DNA from 3 places in the Streptosporangium sp. H13245 genome. Region 2 is predicted to be linked to each of the others. Evidence: predicted binding sites of a transcription regulator. Region 2 holds the regulator's gene; each other region holds the start of a gene.

Region 1 (10,379 bases), on a different contig from region 2:
GCCCGCTCGTCGTAGGCGTACGACTCCGCGTCCTTGTGGGGCTCGGCGAAGGTGTTGCGATCGCGGTGCAGCCACATGGGCACGAGCACGCACAGCCACATGACGACAATGGCCAGATAGAGAACGACACCGCTGCTCACGGCCACCTCCGGGCAGCATGAAGAGCAGCATAAGGACACGGGTGGTCTCCCGGCGTCCTCAATCTGCTCATGTCACGCACCGTAAGACCGCGTGTCACTATTTGACGAGCATTCGATGCGGTGTGTCGCGAGATCTTCAAACCTCTTCATGCGGAGTGCCGCCGTGAGCGGCCGCCTCACGGGCCCGCCGCCACCGCACAAGCAACCCCCTCGGTGCGTCTTCGACCGTGAGCGCGTAACAGATGTGGTCGCGCCAGGCACCGTCGATGTGCAGATGCCTGCGTCTGATGCCCTCTTCCCGGAAACCAAGCTTTTCAACCACTCTGCGGCTTGCGTGATTCTCCGGGCGGATATTGGCTTCGACGCGGTGCAGCCCGGTGGTGAAGAAGCAGTGGTCGACGGCCATGGCGACCGCGGTGGGGGTGATCCCGCGACCGGCCAGCGCGCCGTCCACCCAGTAGCCGATCTGGGCCGACCTTGCGGAGCCCCAGACGATGGCGCCCACGGTGAGCTGACCGGCGAAGGCACCGCCGTAGGTGACGACCCACGGCAGCGCGAGACCCTGTCTGGCCTCCCTGCGGAGGGTTCCGGCCATGGAGATGTAGGGACCGAGGCCGGTCTTGAAGAGAGGCGTCTCGGGGTTGCTCGGCTCCCAGGGGCGGAGCCAGTTCGCGTTGCGCAGCCGCGACTCCCGCCAGACGCGTACGTCTCGCAGCCGCAGCGGCCGAAGTCCTACCGGGCCTTCCGTCAGGGTCACCGGCCAGCCACGAAGTCGATCCACGCCCTCCATCATCCCCCCAACAGGGCCCGCCGTGCCATGGAAGCCGGGCAGGCGGATCAGCGGGGGTGATCTCCTCCCCGGATCTGGTCCACGGCGTGCCTGAGGACGGGAGACAGCACGCCCATACCGTCGCGTACGCCTCCCGAGGAGCCCGGCAGATTGACGATCAACGTGCCGCCGGCCTGCCCGGCGAGCCCGCGGGACAGGATCGAGGTGGGCACCCTGTCGCGGTTGACGTGGCGGATGGCCTCGGCGATGCCGGGGACCTCCCTGTCGATCACCCGCCGGGTCATCTCCGGGGTGAGGTCCGCCGGGGTCAGGCCGGTGCCGCCGGTGGTGACGATCACGTCGTACCCCTCGGCGACCCCGGACCGCAGCGCCGCCTCGACCGGATCGCCGTCGGGGACCACCCTCGGGCCGTCCACGTCGCACCCGGCCGCCGCGAGCAGCTCGGCCAGCAGCTTCCCCGAGGTGTCCTCGTACGTCCCGGCGGCGGCCCGGTTGGACGCGGTGATCACCAGAGCTCTCATGGGATCGTCCTCCTAGGATCTTGGGGTCCGCTGTTCGTCCTGAAGGGCCCGAGGTTAAAGGGCCCCGGTGTTTGTGCCGAAGGGCCCGAGGTCAGGGGCGGGTCCAGATTCCCGTTTTGCCGCCGGTCTTCTCCTCGACGCGGACATCGGTGATCACAGCCGCCGGATCGACCGCCTTGACCATGTCGATCAGGGCGAGCGCGGCGACCGAGACCGCGGTGAGCGCCTCCATCTCGACGCCGGTACGGTCGGCCGTCCTGACCCGTGCCGTGATCTCCACCCCCTCGTCGGCCACGGTCAGCTCGACCTTGACGCCGTGCAGCGCGATGGGGTGGCAGAGCGGGATCAGGTCGGGGGTCCGCTTGGCGCCCATGATCCCGGCGATCCGCGCGGTGCCGATCGCGTCGCCCTTGGGGACCTCTCCCGACCGCAGCAACGCCACGGCCTCGGCGGACAGCAGGACCCTGCCGGTCGCGGTCGCCGTACGGAGGGAGACGTCCTTGGCCGAGACGTCCACCATGCGCGCCGCGCCGGTCTCGTCGAGGTGGGTGAATCCGGTGTCCCGGTCGCTCACAGGGGGATGACCTCCACGTCCGTACCCTCGGGAAGCTCGGTGACGCCCTCGGGCACCACGATCAGGGCGTTCGCCGCGGCCAGGGCGGCGAGCTGGTGGGAACCCTGCCCGCGCACCGGGCCGACCGTACCGCCGGGACCGAGCACGCCGCGCAGGTAGGAGCGCCTGCCCTCGGGCGAGCGGAGCGGACCCGTGGTGACCGCCCGCACGCTCGGCGCGGACTCCTCGGGCAGGCCGCCCATCTTACGCAGCGCGGGCCGGACGAACAGGACGAACGACACGAACGACGAGACCGGGTTGCCGGGCAACGCGAAGATCGGCACCTGGTCCTCGCCGACCACGCCGAAGCCCTGGGGCATGCCCGGTTGCATGGCGACCCGCTCGAAACGGACCGTGCCGAGCGGGCCGAGCGCCTCCTTGACGGGCTCGTACGCGCCCATCGAGACGCCACCGCTGGTGATCACCAGATCGGCCCGCAGGAGCTGCGCGTCGAGCTGGTCGAGGAACGCCGCGGCGTCGTCGCCGACGATCCCCGCCCGATAGCCCTCGCCGCCCGCCTCGCGGACGGCGGCGACCAGGGCGAAGCTGTTGGACTCCCAGATCTGTCCGGCCCCCAGGGGCAGGCCGGGCTCGACCAGCTCGGCCCCCGTGGAGATCACGACCACCCGCGGGCGGGGCCGTACGAGGACCCGGCGGCGGCCGACGCCCGCCAGCACGCCGAGCTGCGCGGGCCCGATCGGGGTGCCCACGGGCAGGACGACGTCGCCCGCCCGCACGTCCTCCCCGGACCTGCGGATGGCGTTCCCCTCCGGCACCGTACGGCCGATCACGACCTGCGCGGTGCCGCCGTCGGTCCACTCGACCGGAACCACCGCGTCGGCCCCGGCGGGCAGCGGGGCCCCGGTCATGATCCGCATGACCATGCCGGGGCCGATCGCCTGCAACCGGCCGTCTCCGGCCGCGATGTCGTCGATCACCGGGAGCGTCACCGGGGCACCCGCGACGTCCTCCGCCCGCACGGCGTAGCCGTCCATGGCGGAGTTGTCGAAGGGCGGCAGCGCTACCGGGGCCGTGACCTCCTCGGCCAGCGTGGTACCCAGGGCCCGTTCCAGCTCAAGCTCCAGCGGGGCGAGCACCCGTACGGTACGCAGGATGTCGGAGAGGTGGTCGTCGACCGATTTCATGGGGCTCATCGCGAGGCCAGGAACTCCTTGAGCCAGGGCATGAACTCCGGTGCCAGGTCAGGGCGCTCGGCGGCGAACTGCACCACCGTGCGCAGGTAGTCGAGTTTGTTGCCGGTGTCGTAGCGGCGGCCCCTGAACAGCAGGCCGTGCACGGGTCCGCCCTCGTCCCTGCCGCGCCCGGCGAGGGTACGGAGGGCGTCGGTCAGCTGGATCTCGTTGCCGCGTCCCGGCGGGGTGTTCTCCAGGACCTCGAAGACGGCCGGGTCGATCACGTACCGGCCGATGATGGCCCAGTTGGACGGGGCCTCGTCCGCGGGGGGCTTCTCCACGAGGTCGGTCACCCTGACCACGTCGTCCTCGTCGGTGGGCTCGATCGCGGCGCAACCGTACAGGGAGACCTGCTCGGGGGGGACCTCCATCAGCGCGATGACGCTGCCGCCGCGCGTGCCGCGGACCTCGATCATGCGCTTGAGGAGCTCGTCTCGGTGGTCGATGAGGTCGTCGCCGAGCAGGCAGGCGAAGGGGTGGTCGCCCACGTGCTGCTTGGCGCACAGGACCGCGTGGCCGAGGCCGCGCGGCTTGCCCTGCCGTACGTAGTGGAGGATGGCCAGGTCGGCGGGCTCCCGCACCTGGGAAAGTCGCTCGTCGTCGCCCTTGGCCGTCAGGATCTCCTCAAGCTCGAGGGCGCGGTCGAAGTGGTCCTCTATGGAGCGCTTGTTCTTCCCCGTGACCATGAGGACGTCGAGCAGCCCGGCGGAGACGGCCTCCTCGACGACATACTGGATCGCGGGCTTGTCGACGATGGGCAACATCTCCTTGGGGGTCGCCTTGGTCGCCGGAAGAAAACGGGTGCCCAGACCCGCTGCGGGAACGACGGCTTTCGTCACAGCTTCGAAGTCGGCCATAACCGAAACCTTAGTGGAGGGACCTGTGGACAAGCTGACGCTGCGTGCCACGATCGAGGCCGCACGCGCCTCGATCCCCGGCGAGAAGCGGCACGCGGCCTCCGTCCAGATCAGGGAGTCCCTGCTGGACCGCCCCTGGGTCCAGATGGCCGGGCTGGTCGCGTGCTACTGGTCGATCGGGACAGAACCGGCGACCCACGGGCTGGTCTTCGCCCTGTGGAAGCACGGCGCGACCGTGATCCTGCCCGTGCTCCGCGACGACGACGATCTCGACTGGGCGGTGTACGACGGCCCCGACACCCTCGCTCCCGGCCGCTTCGGGATCATGGAACCGGTCGACACCCGGCGCGGGGTCGACGCCGTCAGAACCGCCGCCCTGGTGATCGTGCCCGCCCTCGCGGTGGACAGGTTCACCGGGGTACGGCTGGGCCGGGGCGGCGGCTCCTACGACCGGGCGCTGGCGAGGGTCGGCCCGAACGTGCCGACGGTGGCGCTGCTCCACGAGGGCGAGCTGCTCGACGGCGTACCCGCCGAGTCCCACGACGTCGCGGTCCGCTACGCGGCGACCCCCGAGGGGATCTTCAAGACCGCGACCGCAGGGGCGTGACCGATCGACCTGTGGGATTCCCCGCTGGGCGCGGGGCCTAAAGCGTCAAGATCGTGACGGGAAGCGGGACCGAGGGCACCGGAATCCCCGCCGGGCGCGGAGCTGAAGGCGTCGGGATCGTGACAGGGAGTGCGCGCCACTCGTGCGTGGCGGCCCTTTCGAATGCGACACAATGGTCCCCGGAGTCAGAGAGGGGACCAGATGGGAGTGGACGTCTGGCTGCTTCTCGGTGCCGGAATCGTCATCGCGGCCATCGTCGCGGTACGTGTCGCCCATCGGAGCGGGCTGCCCAGTCTTCTGATCTTCCTGGGCTTCGGGTTGCTCATCGGCGAGTCCGGGTTCGGGCTGCAGTTCGAGGACCCGCAGCTCGCGCAGCAGATAGGCCTGATCGCGCTGGCGATCATCCTGGCCGAGGGTGGTCTGACCACCACCTGGAGCCACGTCAAGGGAGCCATTCCCACCGCCCTGGTGCTCGCCACCGTCGGCGTGGGGGTGAGCATCGTGGCCGTCGCGGTCCCGGTCCACCTGATCCTCGGCATGGACTGGCGGACCGCGTTACTGCTCGGCGCGATCCTCGCCTCCACCGACGCCGCCGCAGTCTTCTCCGTACTGCGCCGCCTGCCCCTGCCGTCGCGCCTCGCGGGCATCCTGGAGGCCGAGTCGGGTCTCAACGACGCGCCCACGGTGATCGCCGTCATGCTGCTGAGCGCCGCGACCTCGCCCAGCCTGGGGGTGGCGCTGTTCGAGGTGCTCTTCGAACTGGTGGTGGGCGCGGCCGTCGGCCTGGCGGTCGCCCCGCTCGGCGCGTACGCGCTGCGCCGCATCGCGCTGCCCGTCTCCGGCCTGTATCCCATCGCGGTGCTCGCGCTCGCGTTCGTCGCCTACGCGGGAGCCATGCTGCTGCACGGCAGCGGCTTCCTCGCGATCTACCTCGCGGCGCTGGTGATGGGCAACTCGCGGATGCCGCACCGCGCGGCCTCGCGGGGTTTCGCCGAGGGCGTGGCCTGGCTGGCCCAGATCGGCCTGTTCGTCATGCTCGGAATGCTGGCCAGCCCTTCGGAGATGCCGTCCGCGATCGTGCCAGGACTGGTGGCCGGACTGATCCTGGTCGCGGTGGCCCGCCCTCTGTCGATCATCGTTTCCGCGTTCCTGACCCGGCTGACGCGCATCGACCGGCTGGGCTGGCGGGAGCAGGCCTTCCTGTCGTGGGCCGGGCTGCGCGGCGCGGTGCCCATCGTGCTCGCGACCATTCCCTGGGCGGCCAACTCCGTCGAGGACGGCACCGCCAAGCTCGTGTTCAACGAGGTCTTCGTGATCGTCATCGTCTACACCCTGTTGCAGGGGCCGACGCTGCCGTTCGTGGCGAAACTCCTCAAGCTGACCACGCCCGCCGAGGCCCGCGACCTGGAGGTCGAGTCGGCGCCGCTGGAGGAGCTCAACGCCGATCTGCTCCAGATCAAGGTGCCTCCGACGTCCAGGCTGCACGGTGTGGAGATCTTCGAACTGCGGCTGCCCACGGACGCCCAGGTGACCTTGATCGTCAGGGACGGCCGGACGTTCGTCCCCACCGACTCCACGAGGATCAGGGTCGACGACCAGTTGCTGGTCGTGACCACGGCCGCCTGCCGTGACACGGTCGAACGCCGGATGCGGGCGATCAGCCGCAAGGGTAAGCTCGCGGGCTGGTACGGCGAGCGGGGCACCTGACCGGGGTGCGGCATCTGATTGGGGTACGGCACCTGACCGAAGTCCGGCGGCACCCGATCCGCCGGGCCGGGCCATGTCCACGGCGAGATCCGGCCACACCTGATCCGAGATCCCTGTCCGGGGTCCCTGAGGGGTCCCTGTCCGGGGTCCCTGATTCGGGGCCGGACCGCTCTCACCGCTCCCCATCGCTCCCACCACTCCCATCGCTCTCGAAACAGGATTCGGGGTCGGCCCCCTCCGAAGTGGGACCCGGCAACGCCCGATCCCCCAGGCCGGGCCGCGTTCACGGCGAGGCCCCGCCCCGTCCGATCGGAATCCGGCCACGGAATGCGAGGACTCCGACTCGCGTTTAAGCTTGTCGGCTGCGTACCATTAGCAGTCGCGCCACTAGAGTGCCAATCGGCGCGGATCATACGAGGAGGAGCGCGTGCCCACCTACCAGTACGCCTGCACTGCCTGTAACAACCAGTTCGAAATCGTCCAGAGGTTCTCCGACGACGCTCTCACCGAGTGCCCGAGCTGCGCGGGCGACCTGCGCAAGGTGTTCTCCGCGGTCGGCATCGTCTTCAAGGGCTCGGGCTTCTACCGGACCGACAGCCGGTCCTCGTCGTCGAGCACGGTGACCTCCGCGAACGGTTCGTCGAGCTCCTCAGGCTCCTCGGACTCCTCCGGTTCGTCCTCGTCGAAGTCATCTGACTCGTCGAGCTCGTCCGACTCGTCCTCGTCCTCGTCGAAGTCGTCAGACTCCACGTCCGCGAAGACCGCGAGCAGCACGGCCGCCGCGGCCTCCTGAGCCGGATCCCCGTCCCCCTCGAACCCACCCCCCTGATCGGCCGTTTCGAACCCACCACCCCCTGGTCGGGCGTTCACGGACGGCCGCCCAACCGGCTGCCCCGGGCCGGGATTCCCCTGCCCGCTAAAACAAGGGTGACGACGGCCGAGCGGGGTTGACGGGCCCCGGCCCCTCCGTCCGCCACCGGCGTCGCGGGACAGATCACCGTCCCGCCGGTTCTACTGGAAGCGACCAGGCGGCTACCCCGGGACGCGGTTATCCACAGGCTGTTACCGGGGCTCCTCAGGGACCGGTCCATGGCGCTAATCTCAGCTTCATGGTCACTCGCGCGGACATCGGGGTCATCGGCGGTTCGGGGTTTTACTCCCTGCTCGACGACGCCACAGAGGTCGAGATCACCACACCGTACGGCCCGCCCAGCGACGTCGTCACCGTCGGCCGGATCGGGTCGCGCTCGGTCGCCTTCGTGCCCCGCCACGGCCGCGACCACCGCTTCCCACCGCACCGCATCCCCTACCGGGCGAACCTGTGGGCACTGCGTTCCCTCGGCGTCCGCCAGGTCCTCGCCCCCAGCGCGGTCGGCTCCCTGCGCGCCGAGATCGGTCCCGGCGCCCTGGTCGTCCCCGACCAGATCGTCGACCGCACCTCGGGGCGCGTGCAGACCTACTACGACGCGGGCGGCGTCGTCCACGTCGCCTTCGCCGACCCCTACTGTCCCTCGGGCCGTACGGCGGCCGTCTCCACCGCGCGTTCCGCCGACTGGGAGGTGACCGACGGCGGCACCCTCGTGGTCATCGAGGGCCCCCGCTTCTCGTCCCGCGCCGAGTCCCGCTGGTTCAGCGGCAACGGCTGGTCGATCGTCGGCATGACCGGCTTCCCCGAGGCCGTCCTCGCCCGTGAGCTGGCCCTCTGCTACACCACGATCTCCCTCGTCACCGACCACGACGCCGGGGTCGAGGCGGGTGAGGGGGTCACTCACGACGAGGTCCTCTCCTTCTTCGCCACCAATGTCGGCCGCATGCGCTCCCTCGTCGGCGACGTCGTCGCCGCCCTCCCCGAAGAGCGCACCTGCCCCTGCCCGGACGCCCTGGACGGCCTCAAGCTCCCCTTCGACCTCCCCGGCTGACCCTGTGGTCGGCGTGGTTCGGCGTGGTCGGCGGCCCCGGCTCACCGCCGGGCACGTCACCCGCCGAACCCCTGAAGCCTGAACCTGAAAAGGGTGAATCCCGCACCCACACACCCCGATTTGTCGAGAATCCCCGATCCGCCCCGCCCCGCCAGTCGGCGGGGCACCTCATCCACCATGGGAACCGCACGGCCACTCGGCCGGGCGCATCTCACCCATCACGGGCACCGCACGGCCACTCCGCCGGGCGTCCCACCCATCACGGGCACCGCGCCGCCCGGCTCCCACCTCTGGAGTCAGCCATGCGCGCTCTGCGCCGCTTTCTCGGCCGTCGTCACCGTCTCATCGCCACCGTCGTCGCCGCCCTGGCGATGGGATGCGCCGTCCTGGCGCTGCGCCCGGACACCGCCTCGGTGACCGTCCTGGTCGCCGCCAGGGATCTTCCCGGAGGCGCGCTGGAGGCGGCCGACCTGATACCGGCTCCGCTGAGACCCGGTACGGTCCCCGACGGCGCTCTGAGGCCCGGCATCCCGTTCGCGGGAAAGATCCTGACCGGTCCCGCACGGCGTGGGGAGCCGCTGACCGACGTCCGCCTGCTCGGCCCCAGCCTGCTCGCCGCCCACGGCGCGGGCACGGTCGCCACCCCCGTACGCGTCGCCGATCCCGAGACCGCGCGCCTGATCTCCCCCGGTGACGTGGTGGACGTGCTCGCCGCCACCTCGACATGGGACGGCATCGCCCCGGCGACCATCGCGGCCGAGGACGTCACGGTCCTGGCCACCCCGGGCGGGGAGTCGGAGCGGGGCGCGCTCGTCGTGCTGGCCACCACGTCGGCCCAGGCGACCGAGCTGGCCTCCGCCCAGGCGGGCGGGCGGCTCTCCATCACGATCGGCTCCCGCGCACGGTGACCCGCGCACCTACAACAAAGAGCCGATCTTGGGGTCATACTCCCAGTGCCAGGGCTCGAAGGGGCTGACATAGGCCCAGTCGGGGTGGATCCAGCCAAACTTCTTGCCGTTGGTCTCCAGCCAGTTGAACTCGGCCGAGCGGAAGCGTTCGACGCCTCCGCACAGGTCGACGGCGAGTCCCAGGCCGTGGTTGCTGCGGCCCGGGACCGCGGCCAGGCCGGGGCGGGTGTAGTAGACCGACTGCTGCTCGGCCAGGCTCCGGTAGCTGTCGGTCACGCACATCGGCCTGCCGAACTGCCGCTTGTACGACTCGTTGAGACTGATGAACGCGAGCGCGGCGTCTCCCCGCAACTGGTTGCCCCGCTGCTGGAGCGGACAGAGGTACGCCTGCGGGATGAGGCCGTTGGGAAACTCGTCCATCGAGGTCGCCCTGGTCGGGTCGCACCCGGCCGCCGGACGCCCCTTCTTGTCGATCTTGACGCCCAGTTTCACCAGGGCCTTGGTCAGGGACTGCACGATCTTCTGCGAGCGCACCCTGAGCGTCTCGATCTCGGCGCCCATCTGCGCTTCCGCGAGAAGGTTGCCCGCCCGGAGCTCCTGCGCCTCGCCCGCCAGGCGCTCCCGCTCCAGTTGCAGGCGGCTGCTGTCCTCAAGGATCAGGTCGCGCTCGGCGACGATCTGGGTGAGGCCCGCCATCGCGCGCAGGGTGTCGGAGCTGGACTCGCCGGACAGGAAACCGGCCACGTCCCCGCCGGCGGGCTGCTGGTAGAGGAACCCGACGAGATCCGACAGCGGCTGCCGTACCTGAGCGAAGGCCCTCTCGGCCACCTGCAGTTCCCGCAGCTTGGTGGAGAGTCCCTTCTCCGACGTACGGATCTGGGTCCGCCGCTGCTCCAGCGCCTTGGTCGCGGCCTCAAGATCCTTCGCAGCCTTCTCCGCCTCACGACGCAGTTCTGTGAGATTCACCGGCTCTGCGGCGACGACGGCCTGAACCTCCGCCGGCGCCCGCTGCGCGGCAGCGGCTCCCGGCAGGAAGGAAGTCATCGTCGCGACGACGGCGATCAGACCCGCTGATCGACGAGGTGGCACGTTCGACCCCTCCGTTTGCGAACTCGTGACCTGGG
Region 2 (10,379 bases):
CCGCGCCTGGAGCGGCGACGACGACTACCGGCGGGGGCTCGCCTTCTCCGGCGAGGCGACCACGGCCAAGAAGGGCTTCCTGAGGCTGTGGAACCCCCTCGCCCGGCGGTACGACCTGCCGGTGCGGGACGAGCACGAGATCTGACCCCCGGGCGGGGGTTCCATCACTTCGAGCCGGTCGGTGTCCCCGAGCAGGCGTTCCAGCCGGTCGGCGTCCCTGGTCGCCTGATCCTCGGCGTACCTGATCCTCGGCGTACCGGGCATCGCGGAGGAAGCGGCAGACTTGGGGCGTGCCATCCACACTTCCCGACGGGGATCCCGCGCCCGCCTCGGGCGAGCTCCCGGAGAGCGCGCTCGCCGGGCTCGGCGAGCGGCCCTTCGGTTTCTACGTCCACGTCCCCTTCTGCGTGACCCGGTGCGGTTACTGCGACTTCAACACCTACACGGCGTCCGAGCTCGGCCCCGGCGCGTCGCAGAAGGACTACGCGGACACCGCCGTCGACGAGGTGCGGCGGGCACGGGCCAACCTCGGCGCCGCGCGCCTCCCCGTCGAGACCGTGTTCTTCGGCGGGGGAACCCCCACCCTGCTTCCCGCCGGAGACCTCGTACGGATCCTGGGGGCGATCGAGGAGGAGTTCGGGCTCGCCCCCGGCGCGGAGGTGAGCACCGAGGCCAACCCCGAGTCGGTGGACCCCGCCTACCTGGCGGAGCTGCGCGCGGGCGGGTTCAACCGGATGAGCTTCGGGATGCAGAGCGCACGCGAGCACGTGCTCCAGGTGCTGGACCGCCGCCACACCCCCGGCCGGCCCGCGCGGGCCGTACGGGAGGCGCGGGAGGCGGGGTTCGACCACGTCAACCTCGACCTGATCTACAGCACGCCGGGGGAGAGCGACGACGACTGGCGCGCGTCACTGGCCGCGGCGATCGAGGCGGGACCCGACCACGTCTCCGCGTACTCGCTGATCGTCGAGGACGGGACGAGGCTGGCCGCCAGGATCAGGCGCGGCGAGCTGCCGATGCCCGACGACGACGTGGCGGCCGACCGCTACCTGATCGCCGACGCCATGCTGGCCGAGGCGGGGTTCGAGTGGTACGAGGTGTCCAACTGGGCGACCTCGGAGGCCGGGCGCTGCCGCCACAACCTCCTCTACTGGACCGGCGGCGACTGGTGGGGCGTCGGCCCCGGGGCGCACAGCCACGTCGGCGGCACCCGCTGGTGGAACGTCAAGCACCCCGCCGCCTACGCCCAGCGCCTGGCCGCGGGCACCTCGCCCGCGCACGCGCGCGAGGTGCTGGGCCCGCGGGACAGGGCGGTGGAGCGGCTGATGCTGGAGCTGCGGCTCGCCAGGGGCTTCCCGCTCGGGGAGCTGGAACGCCCCCCGGTGGTCGCCCGCGCGCTGGCCGACGGCCTGCTGGAGGTGGAGTCGTTCAAGGCGGGCCGCGCGGTGCTCACCCTGCGCGGCCGCCTGCTGGCCGACGCGCTGGTCCGCGACCTCACCTGAGGGACTCTCGGGCGGGTCAGCTGACGAAGCGGATGTTCATCGGGTAGCGGTATCTCTCTCCCCGGTTGGCCGCCACCGCGGCGACGATCGACATGATGATCGATCCGATCCAGAGGAAGAACATCAGCACGAAACCGATGAGCACGAACGCCAGGACCCAGGAGACGACGTAGACGATCAGCACCGTGAGCTGGAAGTTGAGCGCCTCGGCGGACTGGTCGCGCACGTAGGGCGACTCGTCCTTCTTCGCCAGATAGAGCACCAGCGGCCCGACGAAGGAGGTCAGCAGGCCCAGCAGGTGGGCGAGCATCGACATGGTGGTGTCGTCGCTGCCCGGCCTCGGGCCGTACGTCCCCGGCGGGACCTGGTAGCCGTACCCCTGCGGCGCGCCGTACGCGTCGTAGCCGGGGTATCCGGGCTGGTAACCCCCCTGGTGGCCGCTCTGGTAGCCGCCCGCGTCGTACGGGGAGGCGGGCGGCGGGTAGCCCCCGTAGCCCTGGCCCGGCTGCCCGTAGCCCTGGCCGGGAGGCCCGTAGCCCGGTCCCGGGTGGCCGTAGCCCTGGCCGGGCGGGCCGGGCTGGCCGTACCCCGGGGGCGGGGGCGGGGGGCTCTGACCCGGCCGGGTATGGCCGGGAGGGGGGTCACCGATACGCCGTGTCCGGTCGTCGCCCGGTGGGTCCTCGGGGTTCTCGCTCATGTCCCCTCCTGATGGGTTGACGGCCTAGCCATCCTCGCCGGGAACCGTCACGAAGTCGATTAATTCCTCGACGGGGCCGAGGAGCTCGGGTTCCAGATCGGCATATGTCGTGACCGATCCGAGAATGCGGCGCCATGCGGCGGCGGGCTCCATATTCCAGCCCAGCGCGGCGACGACGCCCTCCTTCCAGGGCACGCCGCGTGGCACCGACGGCCAGGAAGGGATCTTGAGCACGCGCGGCCTGACCGCCTGCCAGACGTCCACGAACGGGTGCCCGACGATCAGCACGTGCGGTGAGGAGATCTGCGCGGCGATCCGGCTCTCCTTGGAACCGGGGACCAGGTGGTCGACGAGCACGCCCAGCCGCCGCTCCGGCCCCGGGCCGAACTCCTCGACGATCGAGGGCAGGTGGTCGACCCCCTCCAGGTACTCCACGACCACGCCCTCGACCCGCAGGTCGTGCCCCCAGACCTTCTCCACGAGCGCGGCGTCGTGCACGCCCTCCACGTAGATCCGGCTCTCCTTGGCGACCTGGGCCCGCAGGCCCTCCACCGCGATGGAGCCCGACGCGCTCCGCCGGGGGCCGCGCGGCGCGGCGGCGGGCCGTACGAGCGTCACCACCTTGCCCTCCAGGAGGAACGCGGCCGGCTCCAGCGGGAACACCCGCCGGCGCCCGAAGCGGTCCTCCAGGGTGACGGCCTCCTTGTCGCAGGCCACCACGGCGCCGCAGAAGCCGCCGTCGGCGTCCTCGACGACCAGGTCGAGCTCCGCGGGAACCTGGGGGATCGTCCCCCTGCGGGGGCGCCGCCAGTCTCCCGCCAGAACGTCACGCTCGTACATCACCGACCGCCCACCCTCTCTCGCCGGGGATCAGGTGGGACGCTAGCAAACACCACCGTCACCTGCCGTAGGGTCCCGGCTGTCCCCACTGCCCCACCGGCACCGCGGCGGCCTGGCGCTTGCGGGCGCCGCTCCGCTTCACCATCACGACGATCGTCACGACGATGGCGAGCAGGAACCCGATACCGGGGATCACGAACAGGGCGGCCACCCCGCCCACCAGCGAGTCGGCGGCCAGTTCCTTGCCCACGCCGAAGGTCGTGCCCTCCGCGGGGTCGGCGGAGCACTGGACCTGGTAGTCGCCCGCCTGGTCCACGCCGACCCGCAGGCCCATCTCCCAGGTGACGCCGTCGGATCCCGCGACGGTCTGCTGGATGTCGGGCTTCTGCAGGCGGGGCGTGCCCGTGCCGCCCTTCAGCGTGCACCCGAACTGGGTGGGCCCGCCGGTGGCGACGTAGATCGCGGGCTTGTCCGCCGGGTCGATCGCGACCGTCGCGGCCTCGCCGGGGGCGAACGTCTTCGTCGGGGCCGCGTCGGTGACCGCGCCGACGAGGCCGCCGGCGAAGCCGCCGACGCCGATGATGATGCTGACCAGGGCGAGCAGCCAGACACCGACGATCCATCCGATGCTCGGCTTGATCTTCCCGCTGGGCGGCGGCGGTCCCTGCGGGGCGCCGTAGCCGGGAGGGGCGTAACCGTACGAGGGGGGCTGCTGGCCGTACTGCTGCTGGCCGTACTGCTGTTGGCCATACGGCGGCTGCTGGGGGCCGCCGTGACCGGGGCCGCGGGAGGCGTCGCCCGGATAAGAACCGAAATCGTTGGACATGACCAAATTGTGGTGGGTGTCGCTTGGATCGCGATAGCAGTTGACTTGACAACGGCTTGCCGTCATCATCCGCAGCTCTTGCTTATCGCGCCTTCCGCGACGGGGCCGTACACTTGGCACTCGGGAACACAGAGTGCCAAACCTCGTGTTTCCCTCTGAACGCAGGCAGGGAGGTGACCACGTTGGTCGACGACCGCAAGCTCGCCGTGCTCCGCGCCATCGTCGAGGACTACGTGTCCACCAACGAGCCGGTGGGTTCGAAAGCTCTCGCGGACCGGCACAACCTGGGGGTGTCCCCGGCGACGATCCGCAACGACATGGCGGTTCTGGAGGAGCAGGGCTACATCGCCCAGCCCCACACCAGCGCCGGCCGGGTGCCCACCGACAAGGGCTACCGGCTCTTCGTCGACCGGCTCTCGCAGGTGAAACCCCTGTCGAGCGCGGAACGCAAGGCCATCGAGAGCTTTCTCGCGGGCGCGGTGGACATCGACGACGTCGTCATGCGGACGGTGCGGCTGCTGGCCCAGCTCACCCGGCAGGTCGCCGTGGTGCAGTATCCGACGCTGACCCACTCGACGGTCAGGCACGTCGAGCTGGTGCCGCTGAGCGAGCGCCGGCTGATGTTCGTGCTGATCACCAACACCGGCAGGGTCGAGCAGCGCGTGGTCGAGCTGACCAACGTCGTCGACGAGCAGCGCGTGGCCCATCTGCGCGCGATGCTCAACGCCTCCCTCGACGGATGCGGGCTCACCAGCGTCCCCGACAGGGTCGCCGACCTGCCGGAGCGGCTGCCCACGGAGGACCGGCCGCTCGCGGCCACTATCCTGTCCGTACTGCTTGAGTCCCTGGTGGACAGGCATGATGAGAAGATCGTTTTTGCCGGGGCCGCCAACCTCGCGGGAGCCGACTTCACCGTCGGGCTCCGCGACGTGCTGGAGGCCCTGGAAGAGCAGGTCGTGCTCATGCGACTGCTCGGTGAGACCTCCGACCTTTCCGCGCTGACCGTGCGGATCGGATCGGAGAACCCCTACACCGGACTCCAGGGCACGTCCATCGTCGCCGCCGGATACGGTTCTGGGGACAAGCAACTGGCCCGGCTCGGTGTGCTGGGCCCGACGCGAATGGACTACCCGGTCACGATGGGCGCGGTGCGCGCGGTGGCACGCTACGTCAGCCAGATCCTGGCTGCATCATAAGAGGTCAACGAAAAGTGGCTAAGAGCGACTACTACGGCACCCTCGGGGTGCGCCGCGACGCCAGTGCGGAGGAGATCAAGAAGGCGTACCGCCGCCTGGCGCGCGAGCTGCATCCCGACGTCAACCCCGACCCCGAGACCCAGGAGCGCTTCAAGGAGATCACGCAGGCCTACGAGGTCCTGTCCGACTCCGGCAAGCGACAGATGTACGACATGGGCGCCGACCCGTTCGCCTCGGGCGGGGCCGCGGGGGCCGGGGGCTTCGGCGCCGGGTTCCCGTTCAGCGACATCATGGACGCCTTCTTCGGCGCGGCCGGTGGCGGCGGCGGGCGAGGTCCCCGCTCCCGGGCCCGCCGAGGGCGCAACGCCACCATCAGGGTCGAGCTCGACCTGCGCGAGTCGGGCTTCGGCACCACCCGCGAGCTGGTCGTCGACACCGCCGTGGTCTGCGAGGTCTGCACGGGCTCCGGCGCCGCGGCGGGCACCCACCCCGACACCTGTGACATGTGTCACGGCCGTGGCGAGGTGTCCCAGGTCACCCGGTCCTTCCTCGGCCAGGTCATGACCTCCCGGCCCTGCCCCCAGTGCGGCGGCTTCGGATCGATCATCCGCAACCCCTGCCAGGAGTGCTCCGGCGACGGCAGGGTCCGCACCCGGCGGACCATCAAGGTCCGCATCCCGGCCGGGGTCGAGGACGGCACCCACATCCAGCTCGCCGGCGAGGGGGAGATCGGCCCGGGTGGAGGCCCGCCCGGAGACCTGTTCCTGGAGATCGTCGAGCGTCCCCACGAGATCTTCGAGAGGCGCGGCGACGACCTGCACTGCACCGTGCAGATCCCGATGACCGCCGCCGCGCTCGGCACCATCCTGACCATGGAGACGCTCGACGGCGCCGAGGAGCTCGACATCCGCCCCGGCACGCAGTCGGGGCAGACGATCCCGCTCTACGGGCGGGGCGTGCAGCGGCTGAACGAAACGGGCCGGGGCGACCTGCTCATCCACGTGAACGTGGAGACCCCCTCCCGCCTCGACACCGAGCAGGAGGACCTCCTGAAGGAGCTCGCCAGGCTCCGCGGCGAGGAGCGCCCGCCGGGCAAGTTCGCCCCCGGGCAGCAGAGCTTCTTCTCCCGCCTGCGGGACGCCTTCAATGGCCGCTGACGCGGCCCGCTCCCGGCCGGGACGTTCGGCTTCGCGCGTCGTCCCGGCCCGTTCCCGGTCGCGGCACCCCGGCGCGGTCCGCCCCGACGGCCCATGACCGTCCCGGTCTTCCTGGCCGAGCCCGGCGACCTGGCCAGGCCGGAGTTCGTCTTCGGCGGTCCCGAGGGACGCCACGCGGCGGCCGTACGGCGGCTGCGGGCGGGCGAGCGGCTCGACCTGACCGACGGGGCGGGCTCCGTCGCCGAGTGCGTGGTGATCGAGGCGGGCAAGGACTCGCTCCGGGTCGAGGTGCTGCGCCGCCACGACGTGCCCGCGCCGTCACCGCGCCTGGTCGTGGTCCAGGGCCTGCCCAAGGGCGACCGGGGCGAGCTGGCCGTGGAGATGATGACCGAGGCGGGGGTCGACGTGATCGTTCCCTGGTCCGCGGCCAGGTGCGTCACCCAGTGGAAGGGCGAGCGGGCGGCCAGGGCGCTGGCCCGCTGGCGCTCCACGGCCCGCGAGGCGGGCAAGCAGTCGCGCCGCTTCCACCTGCCCGAGGTGACGGAGCTCGCCTCCACCGCGAAGGTGACGGGCCTGCTGTCGGCGGCGGCGCTGGGGGTCGTGCTGCACGAGGAGGCCGCCGCGCCGCTGTCCGGGCTGCCTCTCCCCGCGGGCGGCGACATCGTCGTGGTGGTCGGCCCCGAGGGCGGGGTGTCCGGGGAGGAGATCGCCGCGTTCCGCGAGGCCAAGGCCGTACCGGCGCTGCTCGGGCCGACGGTGCTGCGCACCTCGACGGCCGGGGTCGTCGCGGCGGCGGTGCTCCAGACGCGCACCGGCCGCTGGTAACACCTGCCGCGAAGACCCTTCGAGGAGGACCGGTCAGGGCTCGCCGTGACCGGTCACCGCGCTAGCTCTGGATGGGGGTCGGGGCGAGGGTGCTCGCCTCCGTCGGCACGGGGGGCGACACGTCGTCCGAGGGCGCGCACTCGTCGGGCGAGCACGGGCTCTCCGAGGGAGCCGGTGGCCTCGTCCGCGTCCTCGTCGGCGTCGGTGTCGCCTCGACCTCCTCACACCTCGCGGGGACCCCGCTGGGCTCGGCGTCGGGGCTGTCGAGGGAGGTGGGGCAGGTGGGCGTCGGCGTCGCCGCGGGCTTGGGAACCGTCGTCGCCGGGTTGGTCCTGGAGGTCGGCCGCGCGCTGGAGGTCGCGCTCCTGGACGTGGTGGGCGTCGGAGGGAGCATCGTGGCACCGGGACCCGACCTGCTGACGGCCGGGAGCGGGGCGTGGTTGGACGGCGGCTGCGGGTCGGGCGCCGGGGGACGCGAGGTGGCCGACCCGTCGACGGGAGGGGTCGCCTCGGTGAAGTTGACCCCTTCGGTGCTCACCCGGGGGATCACCTGCTCGCGGAACTGGGGAACCACCATGACGACGGTCGCCGCGACGAGAACCGCGCCGGCGACGGAGGCCCCCGCGCGCCACCACACCAGCCAGCGGAGCCCGCGCCGCTCGATGCGGCCCCGGATTATCTCCAGCCCGTCCGGGGAGGGAACGACCGAGTTCGCCTCCGCGCTGAGCGCGCGGCGAAGCAGCTCGCCGTACTCATCCGGGGAGTCGGTCATGACAGTTGCTCCAGTGAGGTTCGTAGGGCGGCCATGCCGCGAGCCGTGTGGCTCTTGACCGCGCCTTTGCTGATGCCCATCGCGTGGGCGATCTGCGCCTCGGACAGGTCTCCGTAGTAACGCAGGACCAGGGCCTCCCGTTGGCGTGCGGGCAGCCCGCGGAGCGCTTCGATGACGGCGGACCGCTCGAACTCGCCGATCGCGCCGTTCTCGGCGCTCGGCGCGTCGGGCATGCCCTTGGGCGCGTACTTCTCGACGACCGCCCGGTGCCGAAGCACCGAACGTGATCGGTTGACGACCGACTGTCGCAGGTAGGCCAGTGCCTTGTCGGTGTCGCGCAGTCGGCGCCAGGCGCCATGGATGGCGACGAACGCGTCCTGCACGACCTCCTCCGCGGTTGCCATATCGCGGACGAGTAAGACGGCGAGACGCACAAGAGACCGATAGTGCGCGCTGTAGAGCGCGGTAACGGCCATGTCGGCATCCCATCCGACGGGCACCGCCCCGAGCGACCTGTCGGCCACGAGGGTCTCGGTGGTCACATCAGTGGGACGCTTGGCCTTCCCAGAGGGTTTACGCTCTTCCGGTTCATTAGGGGGCATGACCCAGTCGTGTCCTCGCCAGGCGGCCATATATTGCTGTGCGCAAAGGGCTGTCGTGGTTGAAGTTTTGCACACCCACCATATCCGGGCGGATCTTTGTTTGCGGACGGGAACCATCACCGATTCGCAACGTCCTCGGCGGTATGGTGCCTGTCATGGTGAGCGAAGCCGACTGCCTGTTCTGCAGGATCGTGGCCAAGGAGATTCCCGCGGAGATCGTCTACGAGACCGATCGCGCGCTGGCCTTCCGCGATGTCAACCCCCAGGCGCCGACCCACGTGCTGGTGGTCCCCAAGGAGCACCACAGGGACGCGGCGGCCCTGGCCGCGGCCGACCACGGCCTGGCCGACGAGGTGATCAGGGCGGCGCACGAGGTCGCCCTGCTGGAGGGGGTCGCCGAGTCCGGCTACCGGCTGGTGTTCAACACCGGGCCCGGCGCCGGTCAGACCGTCTTCCACGTGCACGGACACGTGATCGGCGGGCGCGACCTGCGGTGGCCGCCCGGCTGAAAACCGGTAGGCGCGATCCCGGCGATCGCGGATAGCATGGCGTTGAAGTTCCACGCCTATATCTGGAGGCGAACAGGCCGTAAGGCCCGCTCATGTCCGAGACAAACGATTCCAGCAGAACGACGCCGAGGTCCCGGGGTGCCAGCCGGATCCAGGCGAAGGTGGTTATTCCGGACGATCAGTCGATGGTCAGCCTGCTGGGCTCGCGCGACGAGCTGTTGCGCGTCATCGAGGGCGCCTTCCGCGCCGACATCCACGTCCGGGGCAACGAGATCACCGTCACCGGCAGCCCCGAGGAGAGCAGCACCGTGGTGCGGCTCTTCGAGGAGATGTCCGAGCTCGTCCGCGGGGGCGCGCAGCTCACGGCCGACGCGGTCGAGCGCAGCATCGCCATGCTGCGGATGACCTCCGACAGGCCCGCCGAGGTTCTCTCCCTGGACATCATCTCCTCGCGGGGCCGGACCATCCGCCCGAAGACCGTGAACCAGAAGCGTTACGTCGACGCGATCGACAAGTTCACCATCGTCTTCGGCATCGGCCCGGCCGGCACGGGCAAGACCTACCTCGCCATGGCGAAGGCCGTGAAGGCCCTCCAGGAGAAGAAGGTCAACCGGATCATCCTCACCCGCCCCGCCGTCGAGGCGGGCGAGAGGCTGGGCTTCCTGCCGGGCACGCTCTACGAGAAGATCGACCCCTACCTGCGCCCGCTCTACGACGCGCTGCACGACATGCTCGACCCCGACTCGATCCCCAGGCTGATGGCCGCGGGCACGATCGAGGTCGCCCCCCTGGCCTACATGCGCGGCCGTACGCTCAACGACGCCTACATCATCCTGGACGAGGCGCAGAACACCTCGCCGGAGCAGATGAAGATGTTCCTGACGCGGCTGGGCTTCAACTCGAAGATCGTCGTCACCGGTGACGTCACCCAGGTCGACCTGCCGAACGGCACGCAGAGCGGCCTCCGGGTCGTCCAGGACATCCTCGACGGCATCTCCGACATCCACTTCAGCCGCCTGACCAGTGCCGACGTGGTACGGCATAAGCTGGTGGGAGACATCGTGGACGCGTACGGGCGCTACGACGAGACGCAGCGCCAGAGCAGCGCCGTGGAGCAGATCAAGGGTGTGGCCAAGCGCCCCCGGGGGAGATCATGAGAACGGACGGGCCGGCGGCCGGTCGAGAAGCGGTGGGCGAGCGATGAGCGCGGAGCGACTCCGGCGCGGGAAGCGGATCGGGTCGCGGGACACCCACCTGTCGCGCCGATCGCGCGGCGAGCGGGGAGCGGTGAAGGGCCGATGAGCGTCGAGGTCAACAACGAGTCCGGCGTCGAGATCGACGAGGGGCTCATCGTCTCCCTGTCGGGGCACGTGCTGGAGCGGATGGGCATCAACCCGCTCGCCGAGCTGTCGATCCTGGTCGTCGACGAAGAGGCGATGTCGGTGCTGCACGA
Region 3 (10,379 bases), on a different contig from region 2:
GACAGGGATGATTCGCCGGGTTATCCTCGCCAGACCTCGTGTCACCTGCAGGAGTCCCTCGCTAATGCGTACCGACACATTCGCACTGCCCGATCCGCTGGAAACCCTGGGGCTCACCCCGGCCCAGACGGCCCTGTACAACGCGGTCCTGCGCCTGCACCGCGCCACCTGCGCCGATCTCGCCCAGGCCACCAACGGCTCGCCCGAGCCGCTCCGCCGCGAGCTCGCCACCCTGGTACGGCTGGGCGTGGTCGACGAGCAGAAAGGCGAGTACCTCGCCCGCCACCCGGCCGCGGCCCTCGGCCACCTGATCGCCGAGAGGCTGGACCGGCTCGCCGCGGAGAGCCGCAGGATCGACACCGTGCTCGGCTCGATCCGCGGCTTCATCCACCAGTACGACGCCGGGCGCGACTACCAGACCGGCCAGTTCGCCGTGGACCTGGTCGGCGGGGCCGACGAGCTCTACGAGAGCGTGATCGGCATGGCGGTCCAGGCCCCGCCGCTGAAGCTGCTGTCGGGCATCCCCGACCGGCGGACGATGAGCGACTTCGCGCACCGCTACGCCGACCAGTGGATCGGGGCCCAGCGCGACGGCCTGCTCTCCTGCCGGGTCGCCATCCCGGTCCACACCCTGGAGATCCCCGGCCTGCGCGACAAGCTGGACCAGTTCGAGGAGGCGGGGGCCGAGGTGCGCACCCTCGACACGGTGCCGAGCTGGTTCCTCGTCGCGGGGGACGACGCCGCGGGCATGCCCGCCCAGTGGGGCGGCGCGCTGGCCGAGAACGCCTACAACTTCCACCTGGTCAGGGCTCCCGTCGTGGTGGCCGCGCTACGCTCGCTCTTCGAGGAGCTGTGGGCCCGCGCGGCCCGCCTGCCCTGGACGTACCGCGACGACGGGGTGGTCAGGGTGCTGCGGCTGGCCGGGCAGGGCGTCCCCGACGAGGTGATCGCCCGGCAGCTGGGCGTCTCGGTCCGCACGGTGCGCGCCAGGTTCGCCGACGCCATGGCCGAGCTGGGGGCGCAGTCGCGGTTCCAGGCGGGGGTGGAGGCCTCCCGGCGCGGCTGGCTCGTCTAGGGTCTCCCATGGATTCCCCATCCGTGTACCAAGCCTCCGGCTCTGTCCGGGCCGCCCCGAAGCGTCCTACTCGTGCAGTTCGGACCCTGTCTGTCACATCCAGGCCATAAGGTGGGATCGTGCTCGACGATGTCCCTCGCGACCCGTTCGCGGATGACCCCGACGACCCGGCGGCGGCGCTGGGCGATCCCGACGATCCCGAGCCGCTGACGACCGACGAGCGCGACGAGGCCATGACCGACCTCGCCGACGTGGAGGTCTTCCGCTCATTGCTGGAGCCCCAGGGTGTGCTCGGCCTGGTGCTCGACTGCCCCGAATGCGGGGAACAGCACTACTTCGACTGGGAGCTGCTGCGCGGCAACCTGCGCCAGATGATCGAGAACGGTCAGCCCCAGGTGCACGAGCCCGCCTACCAGCCCAACCCCACCGACTACGTGAGCTGGGAGTACGCCCGTGGTTACGTGGACGGCGTGATCGACACCGAGGAACACCGCTGATCCACGTCGTCGACGAGGGCCGCCAGCAGGGCGACCGCGACGTCTGAGGTGGAGACCGGCGCCCTGCCGGAGAGCGCCTCCACGAGCTCGTCGGTCTCGGCTACCGCCGGGTCCTCGTCCGGCCCGTATCTCCGAGCCGGACGTCGCGGGTGAACCGTTGTCATGATCGTTCTCGCTCCGGGTCGTCGCGAGCCCCGTCCCGCGGTTCGGGCTTCCGCTCGCGCCCCCTGCTCGACAGCTCCGCGGTCAAGCTATCGACTCCAGCTCCGCCATCGCTCGTAGCCGGGCCAGCGCCCTGTGCTGGGCCACGCGAACCGCACCTGGTGACATGCCAAGTACATTACCGGTCTCCTCGGCGGAAAGGCCCGACACCACTCGGAGCATGAGTAGTTCGCGCTGGTTGTCCGGCAGCCTCGACAGCAGCCGGCGGGCGTGTTCGGCCTCGATGTAACGCACCACGGTCTCCTCCGGCCCCGGACCCTCGTCGGGCCCGTCAGGAAGGTCCTGGGTGGGCACGGCGGATCGTACGGAGCTGCGCAGCGCGTCGGCCACCTTGTGAGACGCGATGCCGAAGACGAAGGACGCGAACGGGCGTCCCATGTCACGGTAGCGGGGCAGTGCGGACAGCACCGCTATGCATACTTCCTGGGCCACGTCGTCCGCGATGTGATACTGACCGGAAACCCGGCCCAGACGACCACGGCAATATCGGACGACCATCGGCCGCAGTTGCGCGATCAGAGATTCGATCGCGGTGCGATCCCCCTGAACGGCGAGGCTCGTCAGATCCTTGAGATCATCCCTATGGGCGACCCCATCAGACCTCGTCGCAAGCCTCACCCCATTTTTGGCGTCGGCGACGCATCCCTCGGTCACGTTAGGCATGATGCCCGCCCTGATAGTGACTGTCGTCATCGCAAACGGCTACGGATTGGTCACATTGAGGCGGAGATAACGGCGCGTAATCAAACGGCGACGGCAACGACTACAGAATGTGCAAATATTTCATTAGATTGCCAAATACGTCGGCTATTCGTTAGAACCGCGTTTGGCCTTCCGCCCCGCGAGACGCTTGAGATCGTTTTCGGTTTACCGCAAAACGCGAACGGCTCGCGCCTCCGGGGAGACGCGAGCCGTACGGAACCGGGATGCGGTGAGGGGTCAGTGGCCGTGACCGTGACCGTGGCCACCGGCGGCGGCCGGGGCCTCCTCCTCGGGCTTGTCCACCACGAGCGCCTCGGTCGTCAGCAGCATGCCGGCGATGGAGGCGGCGTTCTGGACGGCCGAGCGGGTGACCTTGACCGGGTCGATGACGCCCTGGGCGATCAGGTCGCCGTACTCGCCGGTGGCGGCGTTGAAGCCCTGGCCGACGGGCAGCTCGGTGACCTTCGCCGTCACGACGTAGCCCTCAAGACCGGCGTTCTCCGCGATCCAGCGGGCCGGCTCGACGAGAGCCTTGCGGACGATGGAGACACCGGTCGCCTCGTCGCCGGTCAGGCCCAGGTCGTCGAGGACCTTGGAGACGTGGATGAGCGCGGAGCCACCGCCGGAGACGATGCCCTCCTCGATCGCCGCACGCGTCGCCGAGATGGCGTCCTCCAGGCGGTGCTTCTTCTCCTTGAGCTCCACCTCGGTGGCCGCGCCGACCTTGAGCACGCAGACGCCGCCGGAGAGCTTGGCGAGACGCTCCTGGAGCTTCTCGCGGTCCCAGTCGGAGTCGGACTGCTCGATGGCGAGCTTGATCTCCTTGACGCGGTCGGCGATCCCCGCGGCGTCACCGGCACCGTCGACGACGGTGGTGGAGTCCTTGGTGATGACGACGCGCCGGGCGGTGCCCAGCACCTCCAGGCCGACGTGCTCCAGCTTGAGGCCGATCTCCTCGCTGACGACCTGGCCACCGGTGAGGATGGCGATGTCCTGCAGCATGGCCTTGCGGCGGTCGCCGAAGCCCGGCGCCTTGACGGCGACGGAGGTGAAGGTGCCGCGGATCTTGTTCGTGACGAGGACCGCGAGGGCCTCGCCCTCGACGTCCTCGGCGATGACCAGCAGGGCCTTCTTCGTCTGCGCGATCTTCTCGAGCAGCGGCAGGAAGTCCGCGACAGAGGCGATCTTGCCCTGGGTGATCAGGATGTAGGGATCCTCCAGGATCGCCTCCATGCGCTCCTGGTCGGTCACCATGTAGGGCGACAGGTAACCCTTGTCGAACTGGAGACCCTCGGTGAACTCGAGCTCCAGGCCCATGCTGTTGGACTCTTCGACGGTGATGACACCGTCCTTGCCCACCTTGTCGAACGCCTCGGCGATCAGCTCGCCGATCTTGGCGTCCTGCGCGGAGATCGTCGCCACATTCGCGATCTCCTTCTTGTCCTCGACCGGGCGGGCCGACTCGATCAGCCGGTCGCTGACGGCCCTGGCCGCGATGTCGATGCCGCGCTTGAGGGAGAGCGGCTGCGCTCCGGCGGCCACGTTGCGCAGACCCTCGCGGACCATGGCCTGGGCCAGGACCGTCGCGGTGGTGGTGCCGTCACCGGCGACGTCGTTGGTCTTGGTCGCCACTTCCTTGGCCAGCTGGGCGCCCAGGTTCTCGTACGGCGCCTCCAGCTCGACCTCGCGGGCGATGGTGACACCGTCGTTGGTGATGGTCGGCGCACCGAACTTCTTGTCGATGACGACGTTGCGGCCACGCGGGCCCAGCGTCACCTTGACCGCGTCCGCGAGAGCGTTCACGCCGCGCTCGAGAGCTCGGCGCGCGTCCTCCTCGAACGACAGGATCTTCGGCATGACAATCCTCTCTTATAAGTACGTCGGCGCATCAAAGCCCCGGGCGCTCTCGCGACCCGGGGCTCGATACGTCATCTTTGTGAAGTTGAGAATTACTTCTCGATGATGGCGAGCACGTCACGGGCGGAGAGCACGAGGTACTCCTCGCCGTTGTACTTCACCTCGGTGCCGCCGTACTTGCTGTAGAGGACCACGTCGCCCTCGCTGACGTCGAGCGGAATGCGCTTCTCGCCTTCCTCATCCCAGTTGCCGGGACCCACCGCGAGGACCTTGCCCTCTTGCGGCTTCTCCTTGGCGGTGTCCGGGATGACCAGACCGGAAGCGGTGGTCTGCTCGGCCTCAAGCGGCTGGACCACAATGCGGTCGCCGAGCGGCTTAACGGGAACCTTGGTGGCGGTCGTCACGTCGGACCTCCCCTTCAGATGTGAACGATCTAGAAGAGGCGACCAGCGGTCTGCCGTCGCGGGTGTCAGACCTGCCTCGTCGCATGTATTTGGCACTCTCACCGGGAGAGTGCCAATACGGAACAGTATGCAAGGTGGCCTTGACAGTCAACACGAAGCACCCCTTCTGCGCTTCACGCGAACGTCAAACCAGGTGGGAACCCCTCACGAAGCCCTACGGCTGAGGCGGTAGCGTCGCCTGGTGTGAATCTCGACGCATTCCGGGAACTCCTGACCCCGCGCGGCCAGGAGGCCCTGGGCGCGGCGGCCGAGACCTCCGGCGACGACCCGGTGGCGGCGGTGACGAGGCTGAGAAAGATCTACGATGCCGACCTGACCTCCGCGGCGCTCACCCAGGCCACACTTCGGTCGCGCGCGCGGGAGAAGTTCGGGGCCGACGCCGCTCTCATGTACTTCACCCGGACCGGCCTGGAGCAGGCCACCCGCCGCGAGGTCGCCGACCACCGGGCGCGGCGCGTCCCCGCGGGCTCACGGGTCGCCGACGTCTGCTGCGGCATCGGCGGCGACCTCCTCGCCCTGGCCAGGGCCGGGTGCTCCGTCGAGGCCGTCGACACCGACCCGCTCACCGCCGCGATCGCCCAGGCCAACGCGGACGCCCTGGGCTTCGGCGACCGGGTCTCGGTCCGCGCCGCCGACGCCTCCACCCTGGACCCGGCCGCCTTCGACGTCCTGTTCGCCGACCCCGCGCGCCGTACGGCACGGGGCAGGACCTTCGACCCGATGGGCTACTCACCGCCCTGGCCCGCCGTGCTGGAGATGGTGGCCCGCGCCGGGGCCGCCTGCCTGAAGGTCGCCCCCGGGATCCCGTACGAGTTCGTCCCCGAGGGCGCGGAGGCCGAGTGGGTCTCGTACCGGGGCGACGTCAAGGAGGCCGTGATCTGGTGCGGCACGCTGGCGGGCGAGACGGCGCGCAGGGCCACGATCCTGCCGTCGGGGGACACGATGACCCCCGACCCCGCCCTCGGCGATCCCGCCACCGGCCCCGCGGGCCGCTACATCTACGAGCCGGACGGCGCGGCGATCCGCGCCCACCTGGTCGCGGAGATCGCCGCGGCGGTCGGCGGGCACCTGCTCGACCCGCAGATCGCCTACATCACCGGCGACGTCGCGACCCCGACTCCGTGGGCGTCGCGGTACGAGGTCCACGAGACGCTGCCGTTCTCGCTCAAGCGGCTGCGGGCGGCGCTGCGCGAGCGCGGCGCGGGCAATGTGACGATCAAGAAGCGCGGCTCCGCGGTGGACGTCGACCGCCTCAGGAAAGACCTCCGGCTTTCCGGCGGCGAATCCGCGGTGGTCATTCTCACCCGAATCGGCGACCGGCCGTTCGCCTTCGTGTGCGAGCCTGGCTGACCTGCGGACCAGCCATGGTGGACCAGCTAAAAACCGTCAATTCTTCCAGCCAACCGGCAATTCCTCTTTTTTAATCTCGCTGCCGGAAAACCTTGATCCAGGGGCTAGGGTTACCGGGCGGGAGTTCTCTCTCGCCTGCGGTTTTCTCTCGTTCATCGGCAAATCCCATCAAATCCAACCGCGCGGCTGAGCGTCGGCGAGTGAAGGAGCTCTCGGTGGATCATTCCGACCACACCCTGCTCCAGGCAGGCAGCCAGACCGCCATCTCCGACCGGATGCGCGAGCTCCTCGCCCGCGCGGCACAGGACCACGTCTACGAGCAGCGGACCCAGGGCGCCGTGCTCGACGAGATCCGGCAGCGCCTGGAGGGCATGGAGTGGCTGCTGCGCGAGGTCAGGGAGCGCGAGATCGGCGGGCTGAACGGCACGCTGGAGTCCGTCCACGGGCGGCTGGACGACATCGCCGCCCGCCCGCCCTCCTGGGCCGAGGGCCTGGCCCAGCACGTCGAGGCGGTACGCGACCACGTCGACTCCGTCGGCGAGCGGATCGACTCCCTCGGCCGCCGCGTCGACACCGTCCGCGACCGGGTCACCCCTCTCGGCGAGCTGCCGAGCCTCTGGACCGACCTCGGCACCGTGGGCGAGAGCGTGGACGAGGCGCTCACCCGCCTGCGGTCGATCTCGGACGGCACCCAGGGCCTCGACGAGCAGGTGCGGCAGCTGGCCGAGCACCTCGGCAGGCTCCAGGCCGACATGGGCATCGCGGCGCACCGGTTCGGCCGCCTGGACAGGGCCCTGGCCGACCTCTCCCAGCGCACCGGGCGCGTCGAGGCGGGGATGCTCGACCTCGCGGCGAGCGTCCAGCAGAGCGTCGGCACGGCCACCGACCGGATGCTCGCCGCCGTCGAGCAGGTCAACGGCAAGGTGGACCTGGTGAGCGGCAGGATCGAGCAGGTGGGCGCCAGGGTCGATTTGGTCGTGCCGAGGATCGACGAGCGCGCCGCCGCCGTGGAGAGCCGCATCGACAGCCGCATCGACCGGCTGGACGGCCATCGCATGGCGTCCGGCGGCCGTTTCGACACCCTCGACGAGCGCCTCGACGACATCGAGGGCCGCCTCACCGGCCGGATGGACGTCATCGACTCCCGGCTGTCCACGCTGGACGGGCACGCGGAGAAGTCCGCCGAGCGCCTGGAGAGCCTGGACGAGCGCATGGAGGCCCTGCCCGCCGTCCTCGGCGTCGGCGCGCTCATCGGCGTCCAGACCGACGAGCAGCGCGAGCGCTTCGACTCCCTGGACGAGCGCGTCATCAGGGCCGAGGCCGCGCTGGCCCCCCTCGCCGAGACGCTCCGCGCCCTGCCCGACCGCGACCAGCTCTCCGAGGCCCTGAGCGAGACCGTGGAGCCCGCGCACACCGACCTCACCCGCCGCCTGGGCGCCCTGGAGGAGACCATGCTGGCCCTGGCCGAGGCCCTGCTCCGCCCCACCCGGGGCGACAAGGACTGACCCGGCCTCGTACGGGGTCCGGAGCACGGACGCCGCCAGCCGACGCGCGGGCCCTCGCCCTGCGGGGAGCGGGGGCCGTGCGGGGGGACGGAGCGGGGACGTCGCCGTACGGGGAGGCGGGGGGCGTCAGCCGACGGGTGTGGCATCCGGGGCTTCGACGACCCGCGCCTCCCGGCACAGGTTGCCCCTGACCACGGAGAGCAGGGACGACAGCTCGTCGGTCTGCTCGGCCGTGAGCCCCCGGGTCATCCGGCGGTGCACCTCGGCGAGGACCCGGTCCACCTCGGGGCGGAGCGCGTGTCCCCTGGGCGTGATGTCGACGATGCTGATCCGCCGGTTGGCGGGGTCGGGCCTGCGGCTGACGAACCCGCTGCGCTCCAGGCGCTGCAGGGTCTTGGTCATGGTGGACACGTCGATGCCGACGATTCTCGCCAGGGCGTTCTGCGACTGGGGGCCGTTGTCCCACAGGGCGCCCATCACGCGCTCCTGGCCCGGGTAGAGGTCGATCTCGCCGAGGAGGGCGGCGAGCAGCACGCGGTGGCCGCGGGCCGCGTAGGCCATCAGGTAGTTGAGGTCGCTGTCGTACTCGCCGCAGTCCTTGACCATGAGGCACGCCTCGGCCGTCTCCCCGCCCGCGACGCCTTCCCGGGTCGTGTCGTGTCCTTCGTCGGTCAGCGGCTCCGCCATGGTCAGGTCCTTCCGTTCTCCCCCGAGACTACCGCTTGCATGTTGGCCGACCAAGTTGTAGAAATGCTTATTGGCTAGCCAAGTTGGTCAGCCAACAAAGGAGTCACCATGCCGTTCTCACCGTTCACGCTCGCCGGTCTCCAGTTGCCCAACCGCTTGGTGATGGCGCCCATGACACGCTCACGGTCCTATGTCGACGGGATCCCCTCGTCGCTGACCGCCCTCTACTACGCCCAGCGGGCCTCCGCGGGCCTGATCATCACCGAGGGGGTGCAACCCAGCCAGGCCGGACAGGGCTACATGAACACCCCCGGGCTGCACACCGACGAGCAGGTGGCCGGGTGGCGTGAGGTCACCGACTCCGTCCACGCGGCGGGCGGCAGGATCTTCGCCCAGATCATGCACTCCGGCCGGATCGGCCACCCCGACAACACCGGCGCGCTGCCCATCGGGCCGTCCGCCGTACGACCGGCGGGCCAGATCTTCACGCCCACCGGCCTGCAGGACTACCAGACCCCGCGCGAACTGACGACCGCCCAGGTGGAGTCGACCATCCAGGACTTCGCCGACGCCGCCGGGCGCGCCGTGGACGCGGGCTTCGACGGGATCGAGCTGCACGGCGCCAACGGCTACCTCATCCACCAGTTCCTGTCGCAGAACGCCAACCTGCGCGAGGACTACTTCGGCGGCTCGGTGGAGAACAGGATCCGCTTCGCCGTGGAGACCGCGCGGGCGGTCGCGGACCGGATCGGCACCGCCAAGGTCGGTATCCGGCTCTCGCCCGGCAACGGCGCGGGGGACCTGGTCGAGGAGGACAGGCACGAGGTCTACCCGGCGCTGGTCTCCGAGCTGGCCGGGCTCGACCTGGCCTACCTGCACCTGGTGTCGGGTCCCTCCGACGACCTCAACCTGGAGATCCGCAAGGCCTGGCCGAACACCCTCATCGTCAACGACCCCTCCGTCGGAGACCCGGCGACGAGGATCGCGCACTCGCTGGAGCGCGGCGCCGACCTGGTCTCGCTGGGCCAGTCGTTCCTGGCCAACCCCGACCTGCCGCTCCGCCTCCGCCTCGGCGCCGAGCTCAACCAGGCCGACTTCGGCTCGGCCTTCGGCGGCGACCACCACGGCTACACCGACTACCCGGTGCTGGCCCTGCACTCCGCATAAAAGCAGGCGGGGAGGAGCCCGCGCAGCCGCCGCCCGACGGGGGCGCGACGGCCGGCGGGCACCGGGCACCGGGCACGCGCGGGACGTCACCCTCTGACGAGGGCGGAAGCCCCCGTCAGACGTGGACGGTGGTGACGGGCATCGAGGAGTCGGCGGGGATGTCCATCAGCGACGGCGCGACACCGGCCGCCACCAGGTCAGAGCCCAGGGCCGCCACCATGGCGCCGTTGTCCGTGCACAGCCCGGGGCTGGGAACCCGCAGCCGGACCCCGGCCGCGTCACAGCGCTCCTGGGCCATCGCCCGCAGCCGGGAGTTGGCCGCCACCCCGCCGCCGATCAGCAGGTCCTGAACGTCGTACTTGGCACACGCGCGCAGCGCCTTGCGGGTCAGCACGTCGACGACGGCCTCCTGGAACGACGCCGCCACATCGGGCACGTGGACCCGCTCGCCCGCCCTCTCCCTGGCCTCCACCCACCGGGCCACGGCGGTCTTCAGGCCGGAGAAGGAGAAGTCGAGCGTCCCGTCGTCGTACTTGCCACGCGGGAACGCGATGGCCGCGCCGGAGCCGTCGCGGGCCACCCTGTCGATGTGCGGCCCGCCGGGGAACGGCAGGCCGAGCACCCTGGCCACCTTGTCGAACGCCTCGCCCGCGGCGTCGTCCACCGTGGACCCCAGCGAGATGACGTCCCTGGCGACGTCGGGCACCAGCAGCAGCGAGGAGTGCCCGCCCGAGACCAGCATGGCGACGCAGGGCTTGGGCAGGGCGCCGTGCTCCAGCTGGTCCACCGCGACGTGGGCGGCCAGGTGGTTGACGCCGTACAGCGGCACGCCCAGGCCCAGCGAGTACGCCTT

Evidence for each region. The regulator HrcA, encoded in region 2, represses chaperone genes, less so after heat shock. The targets are predictions, from matches to a motif close to TTGGCACTCTCNNNNNGAGAGTGCCAA.
Region 1: the regulator HrcA is predicted to act here: its motif matches at 6,801-6,827, upstream of ACW9TB_RS27025 (FmdB family zinc ribbon protein).
Region 3: the regulator HrcA is predicted to act here: its motif matches at 4,847-4,873, upstream of groES (co-chaperone GroES).

The regions. Positions count from the first base shown of each region.
Region 1 is NZ_JBSZKT010000024.1:42,870-53,248, reverse strand. Features, by position in the region: gene sepX (divisome protein SepX/GlpR) at 1-140, opposite strand, end outside; gene ACW9TB_RS27060 (GNAT family N-acetyltransferase) at 277-930, opposite strand; gene ACW9TB_RS27055 (MogA/MoaB family molybdenum cofactor biosynthesis protein) at 978-1,451, opposite strand; gene moaC (cyclic pyranopterin monophosphate synthase MoaC) at 1,543-2,025, opposite strand; gene glp (molybdotransferase-like divisome protein Glp) at 2,022-3,209, opposite strand; gene galU (UTP--glucose-1-phosphate uridylyltransferase GalU) at 3,215-4,114, opposite strand; gene ACW9TB_RS27035 (5-formyltetrahydrofolate cyclo-ligase) at 4,140-4,721, shown strand; gene ACW9TB_RS27030 (potassium/proton antiporter) at 4,923-6,428, shown strand; gene ACW9TB_RS27025 (FmdB family zinc ribbon protein) at 6,856-7,221, shown strand; gene ACW9TB_RS27020 (S-methyl-5'-thioadenosine phosphorylase) at 7,538-8,347, shown strand; gene ACW9TB_RS27015 (CpaB family protein) at 8,650-9,255, shown strand; gene ACW9TB_RS27010 (D-alanyl-D-alanine carboxypeptidase family protein) at 9,265-10,299, opposite strand.
Region 2 is NZ_JBSZKT010000015.1:90,996-101,374, reverse strand. Features, by position in the region: gene ACW9TB_RS22465 (hypothetical protein) at 1-145, shown strand, start outside; gene hemW (radical SAM family heme chaperone HemW) at 291-1,502, shown strand; gene ACW9TB_RS22455 (DUF4870 domain-containing protein) at 1,519-2,199, opposite strand; gene ACW9TB_RS22450 (DUF3097 domain-containing protein) at 2,224-3,039, opposite strand; gene ACW9TB_RS22445 (hypothetical protein) at 3,098-3,865, opposite strand; gene hrcA (heat-inducible transcriptional repressor HrcA) at 4,048-5,061, shown strand; gene dnaJ (molecular chaperone DnaJ) at 5,076-6,218, shown strand; gene ACW9TB_RS22430 (16S rRNA (uracil(1498)-N(3))-methyltransferase) at 6,312-7,043, shown strand; gene ACW9TB_RS22425 (hypothetical protein) at 7,105-7,815, opposite strand; gene ACW9TB_RS22420 (SigE family RNA polymerase sigma factor) at 7,812-8,291, opposite strand; gene ACW9TB_RS22415 (histidine triad nucleotide-binding protein) at 8,576-8,926, shown strand; gene ACW9TB_RS22410 (PhoH family protein) at 9,019-10,083, shown strand; gene ybeY (rRNA maturation RNase YbeY) at 10,225-10,379, shown strand, end outside.
Region 3 is NZ_JBSZKT010000013.1:44,240-54,618, reverse strand. Features, by position in the region: gene ACW9TB_RS20820 (helix-turn-helix transcriptional regulator) at 65-1,075, shown strand; gene ACW9TB_RS20815 (DUF5319 family protein) at 1,195-1,572, shown strand; gene ACW9TB_RS20810 (hypothetical protein) at 1,533-1,736, opposite strand; gene ACW9TB_RS20805 (sigma-70 family RNA polymerase sigma factor) at 1,819-2,457, opposite strand; gene groL (chaperonin GroEL) at 2,734-4,353, opposite strand; gene groES (co-chaperone GroES) at 4,446-4,757, opposite strand; gene ACW9TB_RS20790 (class I SAM-dependent methyltransferase) at 5,001-6,167, shown strand; gene ACW9TB_RS20785 (coiled-coil domain-containing protein) at 6,383-7,672, shown strand; gene ACW9TB_RS20780 (MarR family winged helix-turn-helix transcriptional regulator) at 7,799-8,359, opposite strand; gene ACW9TB_RS20775 (alkene reductase) at 8,468-9,526, shown strand; gene tsaD (tRNA (adenosine(37)-N6)-threonylcarbamoyltransferase complex transferase subunit TsaD) at 9,642-10,379, opposite strand, start outside.